Regions from separate parts of the Streptomyces sp. NPDC104367 genome, predicted to be linked through region 3. Evidence: riboswitches for the same ligand, from Rfam matches in the RefSeq annotation. Region 3 holds a riboswitch; each other region holds the start of a gene.
What was found. A riboswitch is a leader RNA that binds a small molecule or an ion and turns the genes downstream of it on or off. The one in region 3 is predicted to bind S-adenosylmethionine.

Region 1: it holds a riboswitch for S-adenosylmethionine, as region 3 does, so the genes downstream of both, ACZ619_RS04910 (aminotransferase class V-fold PLP-dependent enzyme) here and ACZ619_RS00890 (amino acid ABC transporter permease) in region 3, are expected to answer to the same signal.
Region 2: it holds a riboswitch for S-adenosylmethionine, as region 3 does, so the genes downstream of both, ACZ619_RS13650 (putative leader peptide) here and ACZ619_RS00890 (amino acid ABC transporter permease) in region 3, are expected to answer to the same signal.
Region 4: it holds a riboswitch for S-adenosylmethionine, as region 3 does, so the genes downstream of both, thrC (threonine synthase) here and ACZ619_RS00890 (amino acid ABC transporter permease) in region 3, are expected to answer to the same signal.

Annotation. Positions count from the first base shown of each region.
Region 1 is NZ_JBVJND010000002.1:452,860-459,969, reverse strand. It holds gene qcrA (cytochrome bc1 complex Rieske iron-sulfur subunit) at 1-315, shown strand, start outside; gene qcrB (cytochrome bc1 complex cytochrome b subunit) at 312-1,949, shown strand; gene trpD (anthranilate phosphoribosyltransferase) at 2,082-3,146, shown strand; SAM riboswitch class IV at 3,253-3,369, shown strand; gene ACZ619_RS04910 (aminotransferase class V-fold PLP-dependent enzyme) at 3,532-4,893, shown strand; gene ACZ619_RS04905 (Lrp/AsnC family transcriptional regulator) at 5,057-5,338, opposite strand; gene ACZ619_RS04900 (rhomboid family intramembrane serine protease) at 5,335-6,078, opposite strand; gene ACZ619_RS04895 (hypothetical protein) at 6,232-6,471, shown strand; gene ACZ619_RS04890 (NYN domain-containing protein) at 6,511-7,110, shown strand, end outside.
Region 2 is NZ_JBVJND010000007.1:327,114-334,223, reverse strand. It holds gene ACZ619_RS13665 (LLM class flavin-dependent oxidoreductase) at 1-809, opposite strand, end outside; gene thiM (hydroxyethylthiazole kinase) at 856-1,635, opposite strand; gene ACZ619_RS13655 (MFS transporter) at 2,000-3,361, opposite strand; SAM riboswitch class IV at 3,767-3,880, shown strand; gene ACZ619_RS13650 (putative leader peptide) at 3,915-4,031, shown strand; gene ACZ619_RS13645 (ABC transporter substrate-binding protein) at 4,262-5,881, shown strand; gene ACZ619_RS13640 (ABC transporter permease) at 5,885-6,844, shown strand; gene ACZ619_RS13635 (ABC transporter permease) at 6,937-7,110, shown strand, end outside.
Region 3 is NZ_JBVJND010000001.1:200,501-207,610, reverse strand. It holds gene ACZ619_RS00910 (hypothetical protein) at 18-827, opposite strand; gene ACZ619_RS00905 (hypothetical protein) at 965-1,222, opposite strand; gene ACZ619_RS00900 (putative leader peptide) at 1,384-1,512, shown strand; gene ACZ619_RS00895 (glutathione S-transferase C-terminal domain-containing protein) at 1,581-2,501, shown strand; SAM riboswitch class IV at 2,521-2,631, shown strand; gene ACZ619_RS00890 (amino acid ABC transporter permease) at 3,020-4,003, shown strand; gene ACZ619_RS00885 (amino acid ABC transporter ATP-binding protein) at 4,000-4,788, shown strand; gene ACZ619_RS00880 (transporter substrate-binding domain-containing protein) at 4,853-5,875, shown strand; gene ACZ619_RS00875 (GNAT family N-acetyltransferase) at 5,923-6,669, shown strand; gene ACZ619_RS00870 (putative leader peptide) at 6,713-6,808, shown strand; gene ACZ619_RS00865 (LLM class flavin-dependent oxidoreductase) at 6,872-7,110, shown strand, end outside.
Region 4 is NZ_JBVJND010000051.1:34,511-41,620, forward strand. It holds gene groL (chaperonin GroEL) at 1-220, opposite strand, end outside; gene ACZ619_RS42885 (cold-shock protein) at 534-740, opposite strand; gene ACZ619_RS42890 (MoaD/ThiS family protein) at 1,254-1,529, opposite strand; gene thrC (threonine synthase) at 1,576-2,859, opposite strand; SAM riboswitch class I at 2,878-3,020, opposite strand; gene ACZ619_RS42900 (glucosyl-3-phosphoglycerate synthase) at 3,178-4,122, shown strand; gene ACZ619_RS42905 (alpha,alpha-trehalose-phosphate synthase (UDP-forming)) at 4,206-5,651, shown strand; gene otsB (trehalose-phosphatase) at 5,733-6,569, opposite strand; gene ACZ619_RS42915 (DUF3263 domain-containing protein) at 6,624-6,857, opposite strand; gene ACZ619_RS42920 (extracellular solute-binding protein) at 6,875-7,110, opposite strand, start outside.

The sequences.
Region 1 (7,110 bases), on a different contig from region 3:
ATGATCATCCGGCTCCAGCCGGACAACATCAAGGACAAGCGCGAGCTCGAGTGGTCGCACGAGGGCATCGTCGCCTACTCGAAGATCTGCACCCACGTCGGTTGCCCGATCTCGCTGTACGAGCAGCAGACGCACCACGTGCTCTGCCCGTGCCACCAGTCCACCTTCGACCTCTCCGACGGCGCCCGAGTGATCTTCGGTCCTGCCGGTCACGCCCTGCCGCAGCTGCGCATCGGCGTGAGCGAGGAGGGTTACCTCCAGGCGCTCGGCGACTTCGAGGAGCCCGTCGGTCCTGCATTCTGGGAGCGCGGATGAGCACTTCAGAGAACACAGAGTCCCGCGAACGCGGGAAGGCACCGGCCGGCGAGCGCGTAGCCGACTGGGCCGACGGACGGCTCGGGATCTACTCCCTGGCCAAGTCCAACATGCGCAAGATCTTCCCCGACCACTGGTCGTTCATGCTCGGCGAAGTGTGCATGTACAGCTTCATCATCATCATCCTGACGGGTGTGTACCTGACGCTGTTCTTCCACCCGTCGATGAACGAGGTGGAGTACCACGGCAGCTACGTCCCGCTCCAGGGCCAGCTGATGTCCGAGGCGTTCAACTCGACCCTGCACATCTCCTTCGACGTGCGCGGTGGCCTGCTCATCCGGCAGATCCACCACTGGGCCGCGCTGATCTTCCTCGCCGGCATGTTCGTGCACATGATGCGCGTGTTCTTCACCGGCGCGTTCCGCAAGCCGCGTGAGATCAACTGGCTGTTCGGCTTCCTGCTGTTCGTCCTCGGCATGTTCACCGGTTTCACCGGTTACTCGCTCCCGGACGACCTGCTCTCCGGCACCGGTGTGCGCTTCACCGAGGGCGCGATCCTGTCCATGCCGATCGTCGGCACGTACATCTCGTTCTTCCTCTTCGGCGGCGAGTTCCCCGGCCACGACTTCGTGGCCCGGTTCTACTCGATCCACATCCTGCTGCTGCCGGGCATCATGCTCGGCCTGATGGTGGGCCACCTGATCCTGGTCTTCTACCACAAGCACACGCAGTTCGCGGGTCCCGGAAAGTCCGAGAAGAACGTCGTCGGCATGCCGCTGCTGCCGGTCTACATGGCCAAGGCCGGAGGCTTCTTCTTCCTGGTCTTCGGTGTCATCGCGGTCATCGCCGCGACCACCCAGATCAACCCGGTCTGGGCCATCGGCCCCTACCGTCCGGACCAGGTGTCCACCGGCGCCCAGCCCGACTGGTACATGGGCTTCGCCGAGGGTCTGATCCGCTACATGCCGGGCTGGGAGATCAACTTCTGGGGCCACACCCTGGTCCTGGGCGTCTTCATCCCGCTGGTCCTGTTCGGTCTGGTCCTCGCGGTCATCGCGGTCTACCCGTTCATCGAGTCCTGGGTCACCGGTGACAAGAGCGAGCACCACATCCTGGACCGCCCGCGCAACGCCCCGACCCGCACCGCCTTCGGTGTCGCCTGGGTGACCGTGTACATGATCGGCCTGGTCGGTGGTGGCAACGACCTCTTCGCCACCCACTTCCACCTGTCGATCAACGACGTGACCTGGTTCGTCCGGATCTTCTTCTTCGCCGGACCGGTGATCGCGTTCATCGTCACCAAGCGCATCTGCCTCGGCCTCCAGCGCCGGGACAAGGACAAGGTGCTGCACGGTCGCGAGACCGGCATCATCAAGCGCCTGCCGCACGGTGAGTTCATCGAGATCCACGAGCCGCTCTCGCAGGAGCAGCTGCACACCCTCACGGCTCACCACCAGTACGAGCCGGCCCAGGTCGGTGCGGCGGTCGACGAGAACGGTGTCGAGCGCAAGGTCAAGGGGCCCGAGAAGCTCCGCGCGAAGCTGAGCGGTGCCTACTACGGCGAGGACAACCAGATCCCGAAGCCGACTGTCGAGGAGTACAAGGAGATCACGAGCGGCCACGGCCACCACTGATCCACGGCGTCGCCACGCCACGGTCGAAGGGCCCCCGTCCGGTGTACGGACGGGGGCCCTTCGCCATGCCCGGGGCTGGATAAGGTGGGGGTCGTACACCATCATCCCCGTACGACGATCAGGAGCGGCCTTATGAGCGCTGTGACCCCCGCTGGAGGCGACACCGCGGCGGGCCTTTCCTGGCCCGGGGTACTGAACGCGCTGCTGTACGGCCAGGACCAGAGCGCCGACGCGACGGCCTGGGCGATGGACCAGATCATGCGCGGCCAGGCCACCGACGCCCAGATCGCCGGTTTCGTCGTCGCCCTCAGGGCCAAGGGCGAGACGGTCGAGGAGATCAACGGGCTCGTCCGCACGATGTACGAGCACGCGAACGTCATCGAGGTGCCGGGCCGCACCGTCGACATCGTCGGCACCGGCGGCGACGGCGCGAAGACGGTGAACATCTCGACCATGTCGGCGCTGGTGGTGGCCGGCACCGGAGCGAAGGTCGTCAAGCACGGCAACCGCGCGGCCTCCTCCGCGTCCGGCGCCTCGGACGTCCTGGAGAAGCTCGGCGTCAACCTCGACCTGACCCCGCGGCGGGTCGCCGAGGTCGCCGAGGAGGCCGGGATCACCTTCTGCTTCGCCGTCAAGTTCCACCCGGCGCTGCGTCACGCGGGCGCCGCGCGCGGCCAGTTGGGCATCCGCACGGTGTTCAACATCCTCGGCCCGCTGACCAACCCGGCGCGGGTGCGCGCCCAGGCGGTCGGCGTGGCGGACCCCCGGATGGCCCCGGTGGTCGCGGGCGTCTTCGCCGAGCGCGGCCACTCCTCCCTGGTCTTCCGCGGCGACGACGGCCTCGACGAGCTGACGACGACCGGCACGTCCCACGTCTGGATCGTGCGCGACGGCAAGGTCACGGAGGAGACCTTCGACCCGCGCGAGGTCGGCATCGAGCCGGTTCCCCTGGAGGCGCTGCGCGGCGGCGACCCGTCGTACAACGCGGAGGTCGCCCGGCGCCTCCTGGACGGCGAGCGGGGCCCGGTGCGGGACGCGGTGCTGCTGAACTCGGCGGCGGCCCTGGCGGCCCTGGAGCCGGGCCCGGGCACGCTCGCCGAGCAGCTGCGGGCGGGCATGGACAAGGCGGCCGAGTCCATCGACTCCGGGGCGGCCAAGCGCGCGCTGGAGCGCTGGGCGGCGGCGACGAACAAGTAGGGGCGTCGCGGAGTCCGGCCCCGCCGGACTCCGCGGGACCTGCCCTCGTCCCGTCATCCGGACAGAAGTTGCGCATCGGCGATCACTTCACCTACTTTTCTTTTCAGGTCATGAGTGACAGTCATGAGGCCCCGGCCGACTGTCCGGCAACCCTCCGTCCGTGGCGGGGTGCCCCGGGTGAAGACCAGGCCGTAGGCAGCGAGGTCTGCGGCAAGCGCGGACCCCTCGAAACACCAGGGGTCCTGGTCGTACGAGGGAGCCTTCTGTGAGCAAGCGAATGCGATAGGGCGTAGAGCCCCGCCTCCGCGTACCCCTTTCACTTTCCCCGCGCCGTCGACGTACCGTCCGGCGCGGCGGTTCCGCTCACCCTCACAGGAGCTTCGCCATGTCCGTCTCCACCGCTGCCTCCGCCCGGTCCGTCTGTGCCCCGCTGCCCGTTCTGGGCCGGGATGTCACCGTCCCGCTCGTCACCGGCGGCGAGGTCGCCTACGCGGCCCTCGACTACGCGGCCAGCGCCCCCGCGCTCCAGCGGGTCTGGGACGACGTCGCGGCCTACGCGCCCTACTACGGCAGCGTCCACCGCGGCGCCGGCTACCTCTCCCAGCTCTCCACGGACCTCTTCGAGAACGCCCGCCGGACCGTCACCGAGTTCCTGGACTGCCGCCCCGACGACCAGCTGATCTTCACCCGCTCGACGACCGATTCCCTGAACCTCCTGGCCCGCGCCCTCCCCGCCGACTGCCAGGTCTTCGTCTTCGAGACCGAGCACCACGCCTCCCTGCTGCCCTGGCAGGACGCCCGGGTCACCTACCTCAACGCCCCGCGCACCCCGCGGCAGGCCGTGGCGACCCTGGAGCGCGCGCTGGCCGACCGTGACCCCCACGGCCCGGCCCTGGTCTGCGTCACCGGCGCCTCCAACGTCACCGGCGAGCTGTGGCCGGTGCGCGAGCTGGCCGCCGCCGCGCACGCGCACGGCGCCCGGATCGTCCTGGACGCGGCCCAGCTGGCTCCGCACCACCCGGTCTCCGTCCGCGACCTCGACGTCGACTGGGTCGCCTTCTCCGGCCACAAGCTCTACGCCCCCTTCGGCGCCGGTGTCCTGGCCGGCCGCGCCGACTGGCTCCAGGCGGCCGAGCCGTACCTCGCGGGCGGCGGCGCCAGCCGCAAGGTCGCCAGGCGCGAGGACGGGGGAGTGGCCGTGGAGTGGCACGAGAGCGCCGCGCGGCACGAGGCCGGGTCGCCCAACGTGATCGGCGCCTACTCCATCGCCTCCGCCTGCAAGGCGCTCACCGAGGCCGGTTTCGACACGCTGGTCGCCCGTGAGCGGCACCTCATCGACAAGGTGCGGGCGGGGCTGGCCGAGGTCCCGGAGGTCCGGGTCCTCTCCCTCTTCGGCGACGACGCCCCCCGCGTCGGCGTGATCAGCTTCGTGGTGGACGGCTGGAACAGCTCGCACTTCGCCGCGGCCCTCTCCGCGGAGTACGGCATCGGCGTCCGCGACGGCCTCTTCTGCGCCCACCCGCTGGTCAGGACGCTGCTCGGCTCCGACCCGCAGACCCAGGGCGAGTGCGGGGCGCCGGAGGCGGCGCCGGGCGAGAAGTCCCTCAACGCCATCCGGGTGAGCTTCGGCGCCGGTACGCCGGACGAGCATGTGGAGCGCTTCGTGACGGCGGTCCGGGAACTGGTGACCGACGGCGCCAAGTGGTCGTACCGTACGGAGGAAGGCCGCTGCGTCCCGGCGGTGTGATCAGCGCCCCGTCAGGGGCGCGGGCAACTGCGCGGCCGGCCACGACGGACACCCAGGGGATCGCGGTGCTTCGTGCCCGGCTGCGGGCCGGTGGGGGCTGGTCGCGCAGTTCCCCGCGCCCCTGACGGGGCGCGTCGCGGTCGGACGCCCGGAAAGTACCGGGCTAGTTGTCCAGGCCGATCGCGAAGGCCGCCTCCAGGTCGTGCTGGGAGTACGTGCGGAACGCGACGTGCGTGTCCGTCGCCTCCACGCCCGGGATCTTGCTGATGGAGCCGGGGATGACCTCGGCCAGGTCCTCGTGCCTGCGGACGCGGACCATGGCGATCAGGTCGTACGTGCCGGTGACGGAGAAGACCTCGCTGACGCTCTCCAGCGCGGCGATCCGTTCCGCGATCTCGGGGATCCGGTCCACGCTGGTCTTGATGAGGACGATCGCGGTGATCACGGCTGGTTCTCTCCCTCGGGGGCTGGAGCTGGAGTGGCTCTCACTTTAGTGCCACGGCCGTAGCGCACCCACGCGTAGCCGAAGCCCAGCCCGAATCCGACCAGGTGGGCGAGGTAGGCCACGCCGGGGCCGGCCGGGGCCCCGTCCAGGGCCAGCCACTGCAGGGCCGCCCAGAAGGGGAGCACCACCCAGGCCGGGAAGCGCAGGGGCAGGAAGAAGAGGAACGGGAGAAGACTGGTCACGCGGGCGCTGGGGAACAGGTAGAGGAACGCTCCGAGGACCGCCGAGATCGCCCCGGACGCCCCTACCAGCGACTGCTGGGACGTGGCGTTGGCGGCCGCGTAGCCGAGCAGCGCGAGACAGCCGCAGCCGAGGTAGAAGAGGGTGAACTCGGCACGGCCCATCCGCTCCTCGGTCATCGCCCCGAAGACGAAGAGGAAGAGCATGTTGCCGAGCAGGTGCACCCAGCTGCCGTGGATGAACAGCGCCGTGGCCGGGGTCAGCACCTCCCGCGCCGGGCCGCCGAACAGGTCGCCGGGGACCACCCCCCAGCGCCGGAAGTACGCCCGCTGGGCCGCCGCCAGTGCCTCCCCGGTGCCGTAGGACGGGGTGAAGCCGGACGACGGGCCGAGCACGAAGATCAGGCAGCACACGGCGATCAGCGTGTACGTCATGGGCGCGGACGTGCCCCTCGCGCCGCGCAGGGTCCGGACGGCCGTCGTGTTCCAGTTGCCGATCATGAACACAGAGCATGGCGTAACCGGACGCACCGGTGCAGATCGCCTCGCCGCCGTGGACGGGGCGGCGTCCACGGCCCGGCAGGCCGTAGGGTTACGAGCCACACGCGTCGGCACGGCGCGTCACGGACACTAGAAGGAAGCGAACAAGCCACGATGACGGTTCCCCTGCCGACCGCCACGACGCGGTGGCGCTGCACCCTCTGCGGCAACCTCACGCGCTTCGACGTGACCCGCTCGTCGAAGGTCGTCGAGTACGTGCACCTCGACCTGGCCGGTGAGCCCAAGGTCGAGGAGCGCGAGGTGGTCAGTGAGACCATCGAGTCGGTGCGCTGCCGCTGGTGCAACGCGGTGGACCAGGTGGAACTCGTGGACAGGCCGGGTGCCGACTCCTGAGACCGGGAGGCGGCCCCAACAGGTGATGGGGTGTGACGGATGGTGGAGACCACAGGCGGGGGGCCGGGCGACGGCACCGCCGAGGTGCTTGACCGTCCGTTGCCCGACGGCGTGCGGCGGCGGGTCGTGCAGATCGTGTCGGACGGCTTCGGCGGTCTGACGGTCGCCGAGCTGCCCGCGCAGCTGCGGCAGTACGCCCGGTTCGCGCCGAACCGGCGGGCCAAGTTCGCCGGGAACGCCATGGCGGCCGCGCTGGAGACGGACACCCTCTTCCGGCAGCGGATCGGGGAGAAGCTGAGAGAGGCCCAGCCGGAACTGGCCGGCGCCCTCGACTCCGGCTCCCCGCCCCCGGCCGCGGACCCGCTCGACGTGGCGGCCGCGGCCTACGTACTGCGCCCCGCCGGCTGGGTGAAGCTCGTGACGGCCGCCGGCGAGGAGGCCCAGCGGGCCGACGCCGAGCGCGCCGACGAGGAGAGCCGGGCCGAGCTGGAGCGGCTGCGCGAGGAACTCGACCGGGCCCGGGAGCAGACCCGCTCCGAGACCGAGCGGCTGCGCGCCGAGCTGGACGCGGCCAAGAAGGAAGCGGAATCGCTTCACCGCAAGCTGAGGGCCGCCCTCAGCGACGTCAAGCGGGGCGAG
Region 2 (7,110 bases), on a different contig from region 3:
GCGGCGGCCCGGGCCTTGACGTCGGCGTAGAAGGCGACGGCGGACTCCAGCGACTCGTGGCTGCAGAACACGACGTCCGCCCAGCGGGCGGCGAAGTCCCGGCCCGCCGGGGAGGCGCCGGCCTGGATGATCACCGGATAGCCCTGGGGCGGCCGCGGCACGCTCAACGGGCCGCGCACGGCGAAGTGTTCGCCGCGGTGGTCCAGCGAGCGCACGGTCTCGGGGCGGCCGAACACCCCGCTCGCCTTGTCGGCGACGACGGTGTCGTCGGCCCAGCTGTCCCAGAGCCGGGCGGTGACCTCCAGGAACTCCTCGGCGCGGGCGTAGCGCGTGTGCCGGTCGGGCAGCCGGTCCTGGCCGAAGTTCTGTGCCTCGGCGTCCTGGAAGCTGGTGACCACGTTCCAGCCGGCGCGGCCGTCGAGGAGGTGGTCGAGCGTGGCCATCTCACGGGCGACGTGGAAGGGTTCCTGGTAGCCGGTCGAGACGGTGGCGGCGACGCCGAGGTGCCGGGTGGCGGCGGCCATCAGGGTGACGACGGGGACCGGGTCCAGGCGCGGGGTGCCGGTGCCCCAGGTGACCGCCGGGTCGAAGGACTCACCGAGGCTCCTGGGCACCGCGAGGGAGTCCGGCACGAAGGCGAGGTCGAATCCGGCGTCCTCCAGAACCCGGGCGATGTGCGTGTAGTGGGCGGCGGTGAGGAAGCCGTCGCCGGCTTCGGGGTGGCGCCAGCCGACGGTGCCCTGCGGTCCCGCGTTGAGGAAGGCGGCCAGGTGCATGCGCGGGGCGGCGGTCCCCGGGGTGGTGCTCAAGGGGTGCTCCAGGTGTCGTGCGGTGGGGGTGTGCCGGTGGTCGCCGTCACGCGCCCAGCAGGGACAGTTCGTCCAGGAACGCGATCGCGAAGGACCCGGTGCCGGTGGTGCGGGCGCCCGCGCGTTCGGCCGCGGTGGCGAAGGCGACATGGGCGACGGCGGCCGCGGTGAGCGGGTCGGGGACGACGGCCAGGACCCCGGCGATCAGGGCACCGAGGCTGCATCCGGCGCCGGTGACCTGGGTGAGCCGGACGTCGCCGCCGGGGACGGCGACCGTGCGGGTGCCGTCGGTCAGGTAGTCCGTGGGGCCGCTGACCGCGACCACGGCACCGGTCCGACGGGCGAGTTCCTCGACGGCGCCTATCGCGTCCGTGGAGGAGAGGGTGGTCTCGACGCCCTTGCCGGTGCTGTCGCCGCCGCCGAGCGCGACGAGTTCGCTGGCGTTGCCGCGGATCACCGTGGGCCGGTGCTCCAGCAGGGCGGTCACGAACGCGTCGTAGCGGGTGGCGCCCGCGCCGGCCGCGACCGGGTCCAGTACCCAGGGGGTGCCGGCCGTGTGCGCGGTGCGTGCCGCGTCGACGAGGGGCTCGGCGGGGTTGCTGATCAGCGCGGCGGTGTTGATCCACACCCCGCCGGCGCCGGCCGGGAAGACGGTGGGGAAGTCGGCCGCGGCGCCGATCGCCGGTCCGGCGCCGACGGCCAGGAGCACGTTCGCGCTCAGGTTGGCGGCGACGTAGTTGGTCAGTCCGTAGACGAACGGCGAGGCGGACCGGACGGCGGCGATGCCGTCGGCGATCGCGGGGCTCTCCCAGGTGAGTTCTTCCATGGCGCGCTGTCTCCGTGGCTCTTGGATTGGGTCGGCGGAGGCCGACTGCATGCAACTGTATGCAGCGGAGGGAGCGACTCGGCCACCCGCGGGCCGTCATTTCACGGAGCCGCAATGTTCGCGGTCGCGGGCAGTGGGGCGGGCGTTCCGCGGGCCCGTGCGTCACGTGTGGGCGGCGGGCCCGGCGGCTGGCGGCTGGCGGCTGGCGGCTGGCGGCTGGCGGCTGGCGGCTGGCGGCTGGCGGCTGGCGGCTGGCGGCTGGCGGCTGGCGGCACGACAACACCGCGGGCGCGCCTCGGGGCCGGCTCGCGGACCGGATCGCGGACCGGGCGGTCCGGTGGGCCCGGCTGTCAGGGTGTGCCGGTCAGTCCTGGGAGGCTGTGGAGGGTCCCCCGGTGGACGGTTCGCCCGACGGCATGCGGTCGAGGGACGGCGCCCGGACCGTCGCCGTACCGGGCGCGGGGAGCCCGGAACGGCACGGTGCGGACGGGGCCGGGGACGGCGCGGAGCGTGTCGTGCGCGCCAGCCATGCCGCGACGCCGAGCGCGGCCAGCACCGCGACCGCGGCGCCCGCGGCCAGGCCCCAGCGCACCCCCGCGTGCTGGGAGACCCAGCCGATGACGGGTGCGCCGACCGGGCTGCCGCCCATGGAGATCACCGTGTAGACGGCCATCACCCGGCCCCGCATGGCGTCGCTCACCTCCGACTGGACGAAGGCGCTCACCGCCGTGTTCAACGTCATCAGCGTGAAGCCGACGGGCAGCAGCAGCGCGAGGAAGGCGGGGTAGGTGGGCATGACCGCCGCAAGGGCCTGGAAGCCGCCGAAGAGCAGCGCCCCGGCGACGACCGTGCGTACCCGGGGCGAGACACCGCGCGTCGCGGCGACCGTACCGGCGACGGTGCCGACGGCCAGTGCCGTGTTCATCAGCCCGAGTCCCCGGGACCCGACGTCGAAGACGCGCCCGGCGAACAGGGTCAGGGTGGTGGGGAAGTTGACCGCGAAGGTGGCGGCCAGGCCGAAGACGGTGAGCACGCCGACGAGTTCGGGCCGGGCCGCCACATAGCGCAGCCCCTCCGCGCCCGCGCCCGTCCACGGCGGCCGGGTGGCAGGGCGCGGCTCCCGCGTCCCTGGCCGGATCGACAGCAGACCCGCGAGGACGACGGTGAAGGAGACCGCGTTGAGGGCGAAGACCCAGCCGGTTCCGATCGCCCCGATCAGCACACCGGCGACCGCCGGACCGATCAGGCGGGCGGCGTTGAGGGACAGGATGTTGAGGCCCGCGGCCTTCGGGATCAGGGGCCGGCCGACCAGCTCGGTGACGAAGGACAGCCGTGCCGGGTTCTCCACCGTGAACACGCAGCCCAGCGCGAAGGACAGCACGTACAGCAGCCAGAGCGCGGCATGGCCGGAGAACACGATGACCGTCAGGAGCAGTGCCTGCGCCGCGTACAGCGCCTGGGTCCACAGCAGCAGGGTCCGGCGGTCGTGGCGGTCGGCGACGACACCGCCCCACAGGCCGAACAGCAGCACGGGGGCGAACTGGAGCCCGGCGACCCAGCCGAGCGCGGTCCCGCTGTGCGTGAGTGTCAGGACGAACCAGTCCAGGGCGACACCCTGCATGGCGCTGCCGATGTTGGACACCAGGCCTGTGCTCCAGTAGACGCGGTAGTCACGGACCCGCAGCGAGGCGAACACCCCGCTCGGAGCAGTGCTGTTGACGGCCATGCCTCTCATTTCGACGGGGTGCGGGAGGGACGGCTCACGGGGCGCGCGGCAGGGCGCGCCGACACGGAGAGCAGGCCTGCGCGGAGGGCGGGGCCGACGCCGGTGGCGGGCCGTGAAGGGGGCGGGCCGGTGCGCGGGCACGGCGGGATCCGGGCCGGGAGAGCGCCGAGGGGAGCGAGTGGTCAGCGACAGGTCTCGTCGAACTGATCGGCGCGGCGACCCGCCCAGAACGGGTCGAGCGGCACGCCGCGTGCCTGACCTGGGGTCTCCATGGCCGGATCAAAGCACACGGCACCAGGCGCGTCCACCATGTGTCCCGGCACGTGAGACGGCTCCGGCTTCCCGGACAGGGGCCTGCGGTCACGGCATTGACGTACGACAAATCCGATCCGTACGATCGCCGACGGCATTGAGCGTCAGCGTCAAGCCCTGGCTCGCTGACCGGCAACCCTCCCACGCGGTGGGGTGCTCCAGGTGAAAGCCCGGCGGGATCACCGACGACTCCCGCAAGCGCGTGGCCCCGTGACCGGGGCCGGAGACAGGGAGGACCGGCATGCGGCACAGCGACGACCCGGCCTCCTCCCCCGCCGACGCCACGGCGTACTCCCGGCTGTCGCGCCGGCGCCACATCGATCTCAAGCGCTCGACCAGCTGCCTCTGTCAGGTCTGACCGGCCCGCCCGCCGCCGCCTGACCTCCGTCACCGGCCGCGGCACCTTTCGCGCCGCCGTCCCCCTCGTCACCGGTCCCCGGTGACGTCCGCCTGACCCCGTCTGCACAGCGCCCTCCCCGGCCGGTGTCATCCCGGCCGGGGCCGCACGCCCCTGCACCGCACGGCCGTGCCCCGCGCCCCGAAGCCCGGCATCCGCTGCCGGGTGCCACGAGTAGGAGAAACCCCTCCGTGACAGCACTCCCGGTTCTCAGAACCCCCCGTTGGGCGCCCCTGGCCGCGCTCCTGACCACCAGTGTCCTGCTGACCGCGTGCGGGTCCGGCGGCGACGGCTCCGGCGGCACGGACGGCCGGGCGAAGTCCGGCGGCACCCTGACCTTCGCGGTGAGCTCCGACTCCGGCTGCGTGGATCCGCAGCAGGTCGGCAGCAACGACACGATCTACTCGGTACGGCAGACCGTGGACTCGCTGACCGACCAGGACCCGAAGACCGGCAAGATCGTGCCGTGGCTCGCCAAGAGCTGGACGGTCAGCGCCGACGCGACGGCGTTCACCTTCCGGCTGCGGTCGGGCGTCACCTTCAGCGACGGCTCGAAGCTGACGGCGCAGGTGGTCAAGGACAACTTCGACGCGGTGCCGGACCTCGGCGCCCTCGGGACCCTCGCCCAGGGCTATCTCAGCGGGGTGAAGAGCACCACCGTGGTCGACCCGCTCACCGTCAAGGTCACTTTCAAGGAGCCCAACGCCCAGTTCCTGCAAGCCACTTCGACGCACTCGCTGGGCATCGAGTCGTCGGCGAGCGTGAAGCGGTCCCCGCAGCAGAAGTGCAGCGACGGCGTGGTCGGGTCCGGGCCGTTCGTGCTGAAGGGCTATGTGCAGAACCAGTCGATCACCCTGACCAGGCGGACCGGGTACGACTGGGGCTCCTCGCGCTGGTCCAAGAAGGGCGAGGCCTATCTGGACAAGCTGGTGTTCAAGGTCGTGCCGGAGGCGGGAGTGCGGGCCGGCAGCCTGCAGTCCGGGCAGGTGGACGCGATCAGCAGCGTCGGCAGGGCCAACGAGGCGGCGCTCAAGGGCGGCCAGGTGGCCCTCCGGAGCCGGGCCAACCCCGGTGTGGTGTTCGGGCTCGGCCTCAACAACGCCTCCACCCTGCTGAAGGACACGAAGGTGCGGCAGGCGATCCGGGTCGCGGTCGACCGCAAGCAGATCGCCGACACCGTCTTCCCGACCGGCACCCGGCCCGCGACCAGCGTCCTGGCGCACACCACGCCGGACTACACGGACCTCTCCACCGATCTGTCCACCGACACGGCCAAGGCCAAGTCGCTTCTGGACGAGGCCGGTTGGAAGACAGGTGGCGACGGCATCCGTGCGAAGAACGGTAAGAAGCTGAGCCTGACCATCACCTGGTTCCCCAACTCGGCCACCAACCAGCCCGCGCTGGAGCTGGTCCAGCAGCAGCTGAAGGCCGTCGGTGTCGGCGTGGTGCTCAAGCAGCTCCCGGTCACCCAGTTCGCCACGACGCTCCAGTCCGGTGACTTCGACGTGGTGTGGGGCAACGTGACCCGCGCCGACCCGGACATCCTGCGCAGCTCGTTCTCCAGCCGGCTGAGCAACTTCTACCACCTGCCCGCCAGTTCGCTGGACACGGCGCTGACCGAGCAGGCCGCGACCGCCGACACCGGCAAGCGTGCCCGGCTGGTGGCCGAGGCGCAGCGGCTCCTGGTGAGCAACGCGTACTACGTGCCCGTGGTGGAGCTTCAGACCCAGCTGGGCGTGTCCGGCAAGGTGCACGACCTCGACTTCGACTCGGGCAGCCGCATCCAGCTGCACGACACCTGGATCGGCTAGCGCGTGCGCCGCTATGTGATCAAACGGCTGGCGCAGGCGGTCGGGGTGCTGTGGGCTGCGTACACGGTGTCGTTCCTGGTGCTCGACCTCCTGCCCGGTGACCCGGTCTCCGCGATGGCGGGGGCCGGGATGGACTCGGGGCAGGTCGATCCGGCCCAGCTCGCCAGACTGCGCCACGAGTACGGCTTCGACAAGTCCGTACCGGCGCAGTACGCCGACTACCTGGGCCGGGCGCTGCGCGGGGACTTCGGCGACGCGGTCTCCACGGGCCGCCCGGTGACCTCCACGCTCGCCGACGCACTGCCGCAGACCCTCCAGCTGACCGGGGCCGCGCTGCTGCTGGCGGTGGTCCTCGGCGGCGGCCTCGCGGTGGCGGCGACGTACACCTCGTGGCGGTGGCTGCGGCAGTTGCTGCTGTCGCTGCCGCCGCTGGGGGTGTCGGTGCCGACGTTCTGGGTGGGGCTGCTGCTCGTCGAGGCGTTCTCGTTCCGGCTGCGCTGGTTCCCGGCGTTCGGCAACGACGGGCTGCGCGGCCTGGTGCTGCCGGCCCTGACACTGGCGGTGCCGACCGGCGCGCAGATCGCGCAGGTGCTGGCCAAGAGCCTGCTCACCGCGCTGGACCAGGCGTATGTGGAGACCGCGCGTGCCAAGGGCGCGGGGCGGTGGCGGGTGCATCTGCGGCACGCGCTGCGCAACGCGTCGCTGCCCGCGCTGACGGTCGTCGGCCTGCTGGTGGGGCAGCTGATCGCCGGTTCGGTGGTGGTCGAGACGGTGTTCTCCCGTGACGGCCTGGGCCGGGTGACCGCGGCGGCGGTCACGGTCCAGGACATCCCGCTGGTCCAGGGGGTGGTGGTGTTCGGGGCGCTGATCTTCGTGGCGACGAATCTGCTCGTCGACCTCGTCTACCCGCTGCTGGACCCGCGGATCGTGGTGGCCACGGACCGAAGGGCGAGCTTCGCATGAGTCAGAGTCTCGTCGACGGAACCGACGGCACCGACGGCACCGACGGCACGCACGGCCTAGCCGACGGGAACGGTGTGAACGGCGCGAACAGCATGAACAGCACGAACGGCGCGAACGGTGTCGAGGACGCGGCCGGGGCCGCCTTGGGCCTCGCCCGGCCGGTGGCGGCGGGATCCCCCGGCGCGTCCGGCGGCCCCCGCGGGCGCCGCCGGCTGGTGGGGTTCCTGGTGCGCCGCCCCGGTCTGGTGCTGTCGGCCGTCGTGGTC
Region 3 (7,110 bases):
CCCGCACCGGTGCCGGCCTAGTCGAACTGGCTCGGCATCGGCGCCGGGGTCTTGCCGGCCAGGACGTCCTTGAGGCGCTGGGCCCCGTTCTGCACGGCCAGTTCGGTGCTGGGGTGGTCGACGCCGGACAGGCCGCCGTTGGTGACGGCCGCACCGGAGGCGCCGACGCGCAGTGCCGCCACGTCCAGGGTGGTCGTGGCGGGCTGCCCGTTCGAGGTGCCCTGGACGGTGACGGTGAGCGCCGCCAGGTCGTCGGCCACCTTCGGCGGCTCCTTGTACTCGACGACCTGCACCGTGCGCTTGCTGCCGCCGGAGGCGGTGACCGTGAACTGGTTGCACTTCTCCGGGAGGCTCTTCAGCCAGTTCAGCGTGGCCTCCATCGTGGGCTGGCCGTAGTCCCCGACCTGGTACAGCAGCCGGGCGTCCTGCGAGGTGAAGCCGCGCAGCCCGGAGGCGCCGGTGGCGCGGCCCAGCAGGCTGTCGGAGTAGAGGCCGTCGAGGAGCCGCTGGCAGTCGGCGGCGGCGGCCTCGCCGCTGAGGAACTCGGCCTTGTCGACCTTGCCCACCAGCATCTGGTTGCGCCAGGTGGCGGCGTCGTTGGCCAGCTGCCAGTCGTCCTCGATGTCGGCGGGCGTGATCAGCGCGGCCTGGGCGCCGGCGCCGGTGAGGGCGGGGGTGCGGGACGGGGCCGGGGAGCGCTCGGCGGCGGGGGTGACGGCCGCGGCCTCGGGCGAGCCGCTGTCGTCCGCGCAGGCCGCCGTGGCGAGCAGGATCCCCGCCGTCAGGGCCGGGGTGAGAACACGCACGGGTCGGGACGGACGGGTCATCGCGACTTCCTCCTCGGGAACGCGGTACGTCCCTCCACGCCACCATCCGCCACCTGCGCCGACCAGCCCGCGCGGGCCGTTCGGGTGACCGTCCCGGCGTCGGGTCCCGCTGTCGGCGCCCAGCGTCGGCGCTGGGCTCACCGCTCCGGTGCCGTGATCCGCACGTGCCGGCCGCCGCAGCGCGGGCAGACCGCGTCCGTGAGCGGCGAGCGCACCGCGCGGCCGGCCTCGTCGACGTACTCCAGGGTGCTCTGGAGCTCCGGGTCGGCGACCGGGTCGGTGAAGAAGACCGCCTGGAAGGTGGCCCGCCACGCCTCGCCGCAGTCCCGGCAGGTGAACACGAACGTCTCGGGCACGGCCCCCGGCACCGCCCCGGCCCCCGCAGGCTCGCTCATCCCGTCCGGCTCCCGTCGCTGACCCCGTCCTTCCAGCGGACCTCCCCGTCCGCGCGGCGGCAAGTCGGAGGGCCGGTGTCCCAGGGATGGACGCCCTCTTGACGTGGGGCGGTGGGCGATCGACACTCCGGATGGGAATCCTAGTGAAAAGGTAGGGAAAGATGGGTCGCCTGCGGACGGTCGGCAGTCAGTGCCGGGAGAGCCGTACGCCGTACCCCGCCCTGCTGCTCACCTCCCGTCTGCACATCGACCTGCAGCGCGTGTGCAGCGCCATCGGCCGCAGACGTTGACCTCCCGCCGCCCACCGACGAACGCTTCCGCCGCGCGTACGTCCGCGCGCCCGCACCCGGGGAGACACATGTCCATCACTCCGCTCGCCGCCCTCCCGTCCGTCCGGACCACCCCCGGCTTCCGGGGCCGCATCGGCCGGGACGCGCGCAGCGGCCACTACGCCGTGCCGCGCCGCTACCGCCTCCACCTGTCCACCGCCTGCCCCGCCGGCCTGCGCATCGCCGTCGGCCACAGCCTGCTGGCCCTCGACGACTGTTGTCCGGTCACCTTCCTGCCCGCCGTCCCGGACCGCCCCGACGGCAGCCACTCGGCCCTGCGTCCGCTGTACGAGGCGAGCGCCCACCACTACACGGGACCGGCCCTGGCCCCGGTGTTCAGCGACGCCTGGTCCGGACGCATCGTCAGCACCCACGGCCCGGACATCCTGCGCGACCTCGACCGCTACTTCGGCGACGGGGTCACCCGGCTCTACCCGTGCGGCACCGAGTCCGAGATCGAGGCCGTCGAACAGCTCTGCGCCGAGGGCATCGAGCGGGCCGCGCAGCGCGCCGGCAGCGAGGGCGGCGACCCGGAGGCGCTGGAGACGCTGCTCGCCACCCTGGCCGTCCTGGAGCGCCGGCTGGCCGATGTGGAGTTCCTGGTCGGCGGTCGACTGACGGCTGCGGACGTGGAGTTGTGGGTCACCCTGGTGCAGCTGGACACCGTGCACCGCAACCACCTGGACGCCTCGGCCGTGCACCGCATCGCCGACCACCCGGTGCTGTGGGCCTACGCCCGGCGGCTGGCCGCGCACCCGGCCTTCGGCGCCCATCTCGACCTCGACGGCATCGCCCGCCGCCACCACGCCCGTTGCCAGGGGCTGGAGGCAGCCGGCGCCGCCGTCCAGATCCTGGACTGGGTGGGACACGCCGCCGACGGTCCCGCAGGTGAGAGCGGTCAGAACCGTTCCGCCAACTGGACAGGCGTTGACATTCCTTCGGGCAACTGAGTTACTTGCGGACAAGAACGGTCAAGAGCGTCAGCGTTCAAGCCCTGGCTTGCTGACCGGCAACCCTCCGATCGCGGTGGGGTGCCCCAGGTGACGACCCGACCGGATGACGTTTCGGTAAGCGCGAGGCCCACGGGCCTGAACAACAGTGACGGGTGACGGACATGTACGCAGCTCCCAGGACGGCCCAGCGCCGCTCCCAGGGCTGCGTACAGCCGTATGCGAGCCCGCTCGTCGTCGACCGCGCCGTCGACCTGCTCCGCGTCAACAGCGCACTGTGTAGCGCGTGTACCGCACCGGGCTGTGCCCGCTGTCGGGTCTGACCGGTCCTTCCGGCCTCCCGGCCCGCACCCAGCAGCACCTCTCCCCGCCGCACACCGCCCGCCCGGTGTGACCTCGTCCGCCCAGTCCCCGCGTCCCGCGCGTCCCCGCGCCCCGTGCCGCGCCGTGCCCGAACACGGCCCGGCCGCGGCCGTCCGCCCGTGGGAGGCGGGTTTCCGACATCGCCGGAGTCCGTCATGAGTGAACCCCCAGGCGCCACCATCGCCGCCCCCGAGGCGCCGAGCACGGCTGATGAACCGTCAAAGTTGCTGACCGCACAGCGAGTTCAGCCGCTGCGCAGGCCGGGGCGGTGGATCGCCACCGCCGTCGTCCTGGTCCTGGTCGCCCAGTTCGCGCACGGACTGGTGACCAACCCGTTCTACCAGTGGGACCGCTGGGCGTACTGGTTCCTGCGCCCGGCCATCCTCGACGGACTGGTCATCACCCTCGAAGTCACCGCCTACAGCGCGGTCCTGGGACTGCTCGGCGGCATCCTGCTGGCCCTGGCCCGGCTGTCCAGGAGCCCGGTGCTGCGCGCGGTCAGCTGGACCTACGTCTGGGCGCTGCGCTCCGTCCCGCTCATCGTGGTACTGCTCTTCCTCTACAACTTCAGTGCCCTGTACAGGACGTTGAGCATCGGCGTCCCCTTCGGACCGGCCTTCTTCTCCTTCGACGAGTCCAAGCTCGCCACCGACATGGCCATCGCGGTCGTCGGCCTCAGCCTCAACGAGGCGGCCTACGCCGCCGAGGTGGTCCGCGGCGGCATCCTCTCCGTGGACCAGGGCCAGCACGAGGCGGCGGCCGCCCTCGGCCTGCCCAAGGGCTACCAGTTCCGCAGGATCGTCTTCCCGCAGGCGCTGCGCTCCATCACCCCGAACTACGTCAACCAGCTCATCGGCCTGATCAAGAGCACCTCGCTGGTCTTCTACGTCTCGCTGCTCGACCTCTTCGGTTCCGCGCAGAGCATGGGCTCGACCTACCCCGGCGACATCGTGCCGCTGCTCCTGGTGGTGACGGTCTGGTACCTGATCCTCACCAGCGTCGTCTCCGTGATCCAGTTCTACGTCGAGCGGTACTACGCCCGGGGCGCCACCCGCGCCCTGCCGCCGACCCCCTTGCAGAAACTGCGGGGCGGCCTCGCCGACCTGCGCGCACGCATCCGCCGGGAGGCCGCCGTATGAGCACCACCGACACCCTGGACACGGCCCCCGCCGGCCTGGAGATCCACGACGTCCACAAGTGGTACGGCGCCCACCGCGTCCTCGACGGCGTCGACCTGACGGTCCGTCCCGGCGAGGTCACCGTCATCCTCGGCCCCTCCGGTTCCGGCAAGTCCACCCTTCTCAGGGTCATCAACCACCTGGAGAAGCCGGAGATCGGCTACGTCAGCGTCAACGACGAACCGATCGGCGTGAAGCGGCAGGGCGAGCGGCTGAAGGAGCTGAGCGAGCGCGCCATCCTGGCCCAGCGCGGCCGGATCGGCTTCGTCTTCCAGAACTTCAACCTCTTCCCGCACCTGACGGTCCTCGACAACGTGGCCGCCGCCCCGGTCGCCACCGGAAAGCTCACCAAGCCCGAGGCCCAGCAGCTGGCCAAGGACCTCCTCGAACGCGTCGGCCTCGGTGAACGCGTCGGAGCCTACCCGCGGCAGCTGTCCGGCGGGCAGCAGCAGCGCGTCGCCATCGCCCGCGCCCTCGCCCTGCGCCCCGGCGTCATCCTCTTCGACGAGCCGACCTCCGCGCTGGACCCCGAACTCGTCGGGGAGGTCCTCTCCGTCATCAAGGACCTGGCCACCAGCGGCACCACGCTCGTCATCGTCACCCACGAGATCGGCTTCGCCCGCGAGATCGCCGACCGGGTCGTCTTCATCGACGGCGGGAAGATCGTCGAACAGGGTCCGCCCTCCGAGGTCCTCGACAAGCCGCAGCACGAGCGGACCAGGGACTTCCTCAGCAAGGTCCTCTGACCCGCCGTACCCCAGACCTCCCCCACGCCACCGCCCTCATCACCCGCAGCGACAAGGAACGGCCATGTCTACCCACATCACCCGACGCAGCCTGATCAGAGGCATCACCGCGGCCACCGCCGTCGCCTCCCTCGCCACCGGGCTCGCCGCCTGCGGGGGCGACAGCGACGCGGCCACCACCGCCGACGCCAAGACCGGCGAGGTCGTCGTCGGACAGGTCTCCAACGGTGCCGCCACCCGGACGGCCATCAAGGTCTCCGAGGTCAAGTCCATCAGCGCCGAGCTGCCGGCTTCCGTGAGGAAGAGCGGCAAGCTCGTCATCGGCGAGGGCGCCCTGCCCGCCGGGCTCCCGCCGCTGGCCTACGTGGGCAGCGACCAGAAGACCCTCACCGGCACCGAGCCCGACCTCGCCCGTCTGGTCGCCGCGGTCCTCGGGCTCGAACCCGAGGTCAAGAACTTCACCTGGGAGAACATGTTCGTCGGCATCGACAGCGGCAAGGTCGACGCCGCCTTCTCCAACGTCACCATCACCGAGGAGCGCAAGAAGAAGTACGAGTTCGCCTCCTACCGCGAGGACAACCTGGCCTTCCTCGTGCCGAAGAAGAGCACCTGGAACTTCGACGGCGACTACGAGAACCTCGCCGGCAAGACGGTCGCCGTCGGGTCCGGCACCAACCAGGAGAAGATCCTCCTGGAGTGGCAGTCGAAGCTCGCCAAGGAGGGCAAGAAGCTCACCGTCAAGTACTTCCAGGACAGCACCAGCACCTTCCTGGCGCTGGACAGCGGCAAGATCGACGCCTCCTTCGGGCCCAACCCCGGCTTCGCGTACCACAACCGGCAGACCGCGGGGAAGCCCAACGCCACCCGCACCGCGGGCACCTACTCCGGCGCCGGCGCCGGCCTCCAGGGCCTGATCGCGGCCACCGCCAAGAAGGACAGCGGCCTCGCCAAGCCGCTCGCGGACGCCATCAACTACCTGATCGAGCACGGGCAGTACGCGAAGTGGCTCAAGGCCTACAACCTCTCCGACGAGGCCGTCACCAAGTCCGAGGTCAACCCGCCCGGCCTGCCCCTCGACAACTCCTGACTCCCCGTCGAGAACACGTCCGCCGGCCCAGAAAGGACTGCGCCTCCGTGACCGTCCAGACCGACATCCGCGGAGGCGGAGCCCCCCTCACCCCCGACACCGCACCCCTCGACAACGCCGTCTGGTCCGCCCTCACCGGCCCGCACGCCCACCTCGCCGAGCGGTTCGGCCGGGCCGCCCGCTACCCCGACGACGTCTACGCCTACGCGGCGCTCGCCGACCCCCGAGACCCCGGCGCCTGGGCCGACCTGCACACGCTCGTCGGACCCGGGGCGACCGTACGGATCAAGCCCGTCGAACAGGCGCCGCCCGGTTGGGAGGTGGCCGGCGGCGGGACGGGCGTCCAGTTCGTGGACACGGGCCTGCGGGCCGAACCCGACCCCGAGGCGGTACGGCTCGGACCGGACGACGTACCCGAGATCCTCGACCTCGTCGCCCGCACCGCACCCGGCCCGTTCCGCACCCGGACCGTCGAGATGGGCGACTACCTGGGCATCCGGCACCGGGGGCGGCTGGTCGCCATGGCCGGGGAGAGGCTGCGACCGCCCGGCTGGACGGAGATCAGCGCCGTCTGCACCGACCCGGACCACCGCGGCCGCGGCCTCGCCACCCGCCTGGTCCGCGCCGTCGCCGCCGGTATCCGCGAGCGCGGGGACACCCCGTTCCTGCACGCCGCCCGGGACAACACGAGGGCCATCCGGCTGTACGAGTCGATCGGCTTCACCCGACGGAAGCTCTCCCCGATCCTGCTGGTCCGCAGCCCGGGAACAACCGGCCGGGCCGGGCTGTTGTGAGTCACGACGAGATGCACGCGGAGCAGGCCGGGAGGTACGGGACGTGACACCTGTCCTCAGCCCCGCCCGCCGTACCGTCCTGCACTCCCGGCCGCACATCGACCTCCAGCGCGTGGCCGGCGCGCTCTGTTGTTCCTGACTGCTTCCTCCGCCGCGCCCCTTCGCCGGCGCGCCCTCGCACGGACCTCAGGAAGGCACCACTGTGTCCTCAACTCCCCTTTCCCACCTGCACCTCGCCGTCGCCCTGGACGGCACCGGCTGGCACCCCGCCTCCTGGCGCGAGCCGGTCGCCCGCCCCGGCGGCCTGTTCACCGCCGGCTACTGGGCCGACCTGGTCGCCGAGGCCGAGCGCGGCCTCGTCGACTTCGTCACCATCGAGGACGGCCTCGGCCTCCAGTCCTCGCACTACGGCGAGCTGGACGGCCGTACCGACCAGGTCCG
Region 4 (7,110 bases), on a different contig from region 3:
TGACCAGCTCGGCGCCGATCTTCTCGTACGGGTCCTCGAGCTCGATCTCCTTGGCGATGGACACACCATCGTTGGTGATCGTGGGGGCGCCCCACTTCTTCTCGAGGACGACGTTGCGGCCCTTGGGGCCGAGCGTCACCTTGACGGCGTCCGCGAGCTGGTTCATGCCGCGCTCGAGGCCGCGCCGCGCCTCCTCGTCGAACGCGATGATCTTGGCCATGTGAAGTGGTCCCTCCAGGACTGGGGGTGATTCCTTCGGACCGCGCCCGCGCCCGCGACGGACGGCTCACATGCCTCGTGGTTCCTTCCCCACCCGGCCTGCGGGCCTCACCGACCCGGTCCTTCTTTGTCACTCTCACCTTCAGAGTGCTAACGCCAATGATTAGCACTCGGGGTAGGCGAGTGCAAGCGCCTCCCGGGGATCGGGCCCGCGGAGTCAGCCCCCTCCCGGGCATGCCGAAGGGCTCGTGCCCCGGGAGGCACGAGCCCTTCGAAGTTGTACAGAAGAACGTCGCTGTCAGTCGGCGCGTGCTTCAGCTGGTCGCCAGCCGGACCATGTCCGCCTGCGGCCCCTTCTGGCCCTGCGAGATCTCGAAATCGACTCGCTGACCTTCCTCCAGGGTGCGGTACCCGTCCATCTGGATCGCGCTGTAGTGGACGAAAACATCCGCACCACCGTCGACCGCGATGAAGCCGTACCCCTTCTCCGCGTTGAACCACTTGACGGTGCCCTGAGCCATGCCTAACTCCCCTATTACTGGCCCTTGCACAGATCCACACTTCGCGGATCCGGGTCAGACCTCACCCCCCAATGGTTGGGGGCGTGCGCCGGAACGCGTCGACCGCGGCCGAATGTATCTGCCCAACTGCCGTCTGCAACAGGTCAATCGGACGAGAATTCTGGACGGAAGGGGTCCGGAATGTAGCGAGAATTCGGCGGAATTCAGGGCAAGTCGGGCCCCGTAAAGGCCACAAAAGCCGCATTTAACGCGCACACTTTGGCTACTTCTTGCCGGGCCCGCGGTATCAATACGGGGCCTCCGACCCGGAGATCGGGAGCGCGTTCCCCAACTGTACCGCGCTCAACCACACAGAATTGCCCCCTCCGCTTCTCTCGCGGAGGGGGCAATCGGATGAACACTCGGTGATGGCCGTTACCAAAGGTAATGTTCGGTCATTCGGCCATCACGTCAACCCCCGCCGACCCCACGTCAGGACGGTCAGGGCGGCGTCAGGGCCGCGTCAGGGCTGGGTCAGCCACCGGCGACGGCCGGGATGATGGAGACGCCGGCCCCGGCCGGGGTGGCGGTCTCCAGACCCTGCTCGAATCGCACGTCGTCGTCATTGACGTAAACGTTGACGAACCGGCGCAGCTTGCCCTGGTCGTCGAGAACGCGGGCGGCGATTCCCGTGTGGTTCTTCTCCAGGTCGGCGATGACCTCGCCGAGGTTTCCGCCTTCGGCGCTGACTTCGGCCTGACCACCGGTGTAGGTGCGCAGGATGGTGGGGATGCGAACGGTGACGCTCACGTTATAAACCTCCGGATTAGAGCGGCTGCCTGCTTATTACTGCCGGCTAGGCCAGCCCGGCCTCACGGAACGACTCGAGACTCGGTCGAATAGTCGCCGTGAGTCCGGTACCCGCGACTGCGTCCAGCGTCTTCAGTCCATCGCCCGTGTTGAGTACGACAAGCGACTTCGTCGGATCGATGAGCCCATTCTCAATGAGCTTTTTGGTGACTCCAACCGTCACTCCGCCGGCGGTTTCCGCGAAGATTCCCTCGGTCCGCGCGAGCAGTTCGATCGCCTCCACGACCTGCTCGTCGTTCACGTCCTCCACCGCACCGCCGGTGCGGCGCGCGATGTCGAGAACGTAGGGGCCGTCGGCCGGGTTGCCGATCGCCAGCGACTTGGCGATGGTGTTCGGCTTCTGCGGCCGGACCACGTCGTGGCCCGCCTTGTACGCGGTGGAGACGGGCGAGCAGCCCTCCGCCTGGGCGCCGAAGATCTTGTACGGCTTGTCCTCGACGAGCCCGAGCTTGATCAGCTCCTGGAGGCCCTTGTCGACCTTGGTGAGCTGCGAGCCGGACGCGATCGGGATGACCAGCTGGTCGGGGAGCTGCCAGCCGAGCTGCTCGCAGATCTCGTACGCCAGCGTCTTGGAGCCCTCGGCGTAGTACGGCCGCAGGTTCACGTTGACGAAGCCCCAGCCCTCGCCGGCCGAGTCGCCGATCAGCTCGGAGCAGAAACGGTTCACGTCGTCGTAGTTGCCCTCGATGCCGACGAGCTCGCCGCCGTAGATCGCGGCCATGACGACCTTGCCCTGCTCCAGGTCGTGCGGGATGAACACGCAGGAGCGGAAGCCGGCCCGGGCGGCGGCGGCGCCGACCGCGCCGGCCAGGTTGCCGGTGGAGGAGCAGGAGAGCGTGGTGTAGCCGAAGGCGCGCGCGGCCTCGACGGCCTGGGCGACGACACGGTCCTTGAAGGAGTGCGTCGGGTTGCCGGAGTCGTCCTTCACGTACAGGCCGCCGGTCACCCCCAGCTCCTTGGCCAGGTTGTCGGCCTTGACGAGCTTGGTCCAGCCCGGGTTGATGTTCGGCTTGGTGGCCACGTCGGCGGGGACGGGCAGCAGCGGCGCGTAGCGCCAGATGTTCGAGGGGCCCGCTTCGATCCGCTCGCGGAGCTGCTCGGTGTCGTAGTCCGAGAAGTCGTACGCGATCTCCAGCGGGCCGAAACACTCCTCGCAGGCGAAGTGCGGGCCGAGCGGGACGCGGTGACCGCACTCCCGGCAGGAAAGCGCCGTGGCGGGGCCCAGGTCTACGGTCTTCGGGGAATCGGGTGCAACAGTCTGCGCAGCCATGTGAGGCGAGGCCCTTTCTCCTCATCTTCCTCACGACGCATCTCGCCGTGAGACGGATTTGGCACCTTCCCAAGCCGGGAGCCTCGCTGTGAACACGAGTACCGACTGGAGGGTTGCCGGGGCTTCATCGGGCCGTTTCCCTCTGCCCCTCTGGATGAGCTGTATGTGGTTGTGGGCGCCGGGTGACCCTCCGACATGCGATGGTCATCGGCGTTGTTCAAGACTGTAACCGAAGGCCAGGACAGTTGAGATAGTCGTCCGTACCGCGAGATGGATCACACCTCGCAGTGTGATCGTGACAGTGAGGAGCCGCTGACTGTGCTGGAAGAAGTCGAGCGCTGGCTGGCCACCCGCTCCTGGGCCGTGAACGACCGTCCGCTGCACCGGATACTCGCCGCGAAGCAGCGCACGGGTCAGACCGTCTCCGTCGTGCTGCCCGCGCTCAACGAGGAGGAGACGGTCGGCGACATCGTCGCGATCATCCGTCACGACCTCGTGCGGCAGGCACCGCTCGTCGACGAGATCGTGGTCGTCGACTCGGGTTCCACCGACCGCACGGCGGCGGTGGCCGCCGCGGCGGGCGCGCGGGTCGTCCACCGCGACGAGATCCTCCCGCGCATCCCCGCCGTCCCCGGCAAGGGCGAGGTCCTGTGGCGCTCGCTGCTGGTCACCACCGGGGACATCGTCTGCTTCGTCGACGCCGACCTGAAGGAGTTCTCCTCCGACTTCGTCGCCGGGATCGTCGGCCCGCTGCTGACCGACCCGGACGTGGACCTGGTCAAGGCTATGTACGACCGCCCGCTGGCCGGTGCGGCCGGGCAGGGCGGCCGGGTCACCGAGCTGATGGCCCGCCCGCTGCTGAACATGCACTGGCCGCAGCTGGCCGGATTCGTGCAGCCGCTGGGCGGCGAGTACGCGGCCCGCCGCTCGCTGCTGGAGCAGCTGCCCTTCCCGGTCGGCTACGGCGTGGAGCTGGGCATGCTGGTCGACGCCCTGCACCTGGCCGGCCTGGACGCCCTGGCCCAGGTCGACGTCGGCGTCCGCAAGCACCGCCACCAGGACGGCCAGGCCCTCGGCCGGATGTCCGCGGCGATCTACCGCACGGCCCAGCTGCGGCTGGCCCGCGGCCATCTGATCCGCCCGTCCCTGACCCAGTTCGAGCGGGGCGAGGACGGCTTCGAGCCGCGCACCTACTCCGTCGACACGGAGGAGCGCCCGCCCATGGTGGAGATCGCGGAGTACGCCGAGCGCCGGGTGGCGTGACTTCGACGTGCGGTCCGTATACGGCCGCTCATCGGGCGTAGCAGTACGTTTGAGCGTTTCCGGGCCGGGCTAGGTTGACGCGTATGGCTTCCCCCATCGCTTCCTCCGACGGTGCCGATGTGCTGGTCGCGTCCAACCGCGGCCCGGTCTCGTACGAGCTGCGCCACGACGACCCGGCCGGCGCGCTGCACGCCAGGCGGGGCGGCGGCGGGCTGGTCTCCGGGCTGTCGGCGATCGGCCCCGACGCGAACGCGGTGTGGGTGTGCGCGGCCCTCGGCGACGGCGACCGCGAGGCGGTGCGCCGGGCCGGGGGCGGTCTGCTGCCGGAGGCGGACACCGGCGGGCAGCGGGTCCGGATGCTCGACATCGAAGCGGACGTGTTCTCCGACGCGTACAACGGCATCGCCAACTCGGTCCTGTGGTTCGTGCACCACATGCTGTACCAGACCCCGCTGGAGCCGGTCTTCGACGCGGAGTTCCGGCGGCAGTGGGCGGCGTACGAGGCCTACAACCGCGCCTTCGCCGAGGCGCTGGCCGAGGAGGCGGCCCCGGGGGCCGTCGCCGTCATCCAGGACTACCACCTGGCGCTGGCCCCCCGGATGCTCCGCCGGCTCCGCCCGGACCTGCGCATCGGCCACTTCTCGCACACACCCTGGGCCCCGCCGGACTACTTCCGGCTGCTCCCCGACGACATCGCGGCGGAGCTGCTGAGCGGGATCCTCGGCGCGGATCACGCGGCGTTCCTGACCCGGCGCTGGGCGGACGCGTTCGTCGACTGCTGCCACGCCGTGCTGGGGCCGGGCATCCCGGCGGCCGGGGAGACCCGGATCGGGGTGCACGGGCTGGGGGCCGACGCGGACTTCCTGCGCAAGCGGTCGCACGAGCCGGACGTGGACGAGCGGATGGCGGCGCTGCGGGCGGAGATCGGGGAAGGGCGGAAGACCATCGTCCGCGTCGACCGCACGGAGCTCTCGAAGAACATCGTGCGGGGGCTGCTGGCGTACCGGCAGCTGCTCGACGACCACCCCGAGTGGCGGGAGCGGGTGGTCCACGTCGCGTTCGCGTACCCCTCGCGGCAGGACCTCGCCGTGTACCGGGACTACACGGCCGAGGTGCGACGGGTCGCCGACGAGATCAACTCGACGTACGGGACGGCGGGCTGGACGCCGGTCGTGCTGCACGTCAAGGACGACTTCGCCCGGTCGCTGGCGGCGTACCGGCTGGCCGACGTGGCGCTGGTGAACCCGATCCGGGACGGCATGAACCTCGTCGCCAAGGAGGTCCCGGTGGTCTCCGACGAGGGGTGCGTGCTGGTGCTCTCGCGGGAGGCCGGGGCGTTCGAGGAGCTGGGCGAGGACGCGGTGGTGGTGAACCCGTACGACATCGGGGGGACCGCGGAGGCGCTGGCGCGGGCGCTGGTGGTGCCGGCGGAGGAGCGGGCGGAGACGTCGAAGCGGCTGGCTGCCGCCGCGACGGCGCTGCCTCCGGCGCGGTGGTTCCTTGAGCAGGTGGAGGCGTTGGGCGGGTGAGGGCGGTTTCTTCGGGTGCGGGCCCGTGGGGGCTGGCGCGCCCACGCGGCGGAGCCGCACGTCGGTACGGCCCCGCGCCCCCTACGGAGCGCTGAGCCTGGCCAAGTCGTTCAGCAGGCGGACCACTCCCCGCGGGCCGTCGACGACCAGGTCGGCCCGGTCCGTCAGTTCGGTGACCTCTTCGCTGCCGCTGCACACCAGGACGCCGGGGACGCCTTCCTCGCGGAGTTTCTCGACCGCCGCGAAGGCGGGGATGTCGCCGAGGTCGTCGCCGGCGTAGAGGATCGCGCCGGCGCCGATCTCCCGTGCGTACTCGCGCAGCGCCACGCCCTTGTCCATGCCCGGGGGGCGGAGTTCCAGGACCAGCCGGCCCGGCTCGACGATCAGGGCGTTGCGGGTGGCCAGGTCGGTCAGGGGGGCGCGGAGGGACTCGAAGGCGGCCTGGGGGTCGTCGGCCCGGCGGGTGTGGACCGCGAGGGCGAAGCCCTTCTCCTCGATCCAGGTGCCGCGCGCGGCGCCGACGCGGTCGAGGAGCGCGGGGAGTTCGGCGCGGGCGGCCGCGATACCGGGGTGCGGGGGCGGCGCGGTGATCCCGCCGGTGGCCGCGTCCCAGCGCTCGGCGCCGTAGTGGCCGAGGACGACGAGGTGTCCGAGGCCGGGGACCCCGGCGAACCCGCCGTGGCGGACGGCCACCTCGGCCGGGCGGCCGGTCACCACGGCGACGGCGGCCACCCGGGGCGCGAGCGCGGCGAGCGCCGGTACGGCGTCCGGGTGGGCCCGCGCCCGCTCGGGATCGGCGACGATCGGCGCGAGCGTCCCGTCGAAGTCGAGCCCGACCAGCGCGGTGCGCGGCCGCGCGAGGAGAGCGGCGAGCCCGTCACGGCCGGCCTGCGTACGGGGCGTCGGAAGAGGGTCCATGCAGCCGACGGTATCCAAACGCCCCTGCGGGGGCGCGGGGAACCGGTCACGGCCTCACCGTTCCCCGCGCCGCGCCTCCCGCACCCTGCGCAGCCGGTTGACCGTCACCGGGTCGTGCGCCAGCGCCCGCTCGTCGTCGAGCAGGGCGTTGAGGAGCTGGTAGTAGCGCACGGGAGCGAGGTCGAGCTCTTCCCTGATCGCCCGTTCCTTCGCGCCGGGGCTCGGGATGCCCCGGCGTTCGAGGGCGAGGATCGCCCGCTCGCGCGCGCCCAGTTCTTGCCGGTCCATGCCGAGAACGGTAGCGCTCAGCCCGTCGTCGTACGGCTGTCCGCGGCCGAGGCCTCCGCCTGGAGCCGGGTGAGGATCGTCTCGGGGCTGCCCGTCGGGGTGACCGCCGTGCCGATCTGCTTCTTGACGTCGGCGCTGATGGCGGCCCAGGACGTCTTGCCCGCCGGGTAGAGCTCGGAGGTCGGCAGCTGGTCCAGGAAGGGGCGCAGTTGCTTGTCCTCGGCCCGGGTGGAGTCGGTCATCGCCTGGGACG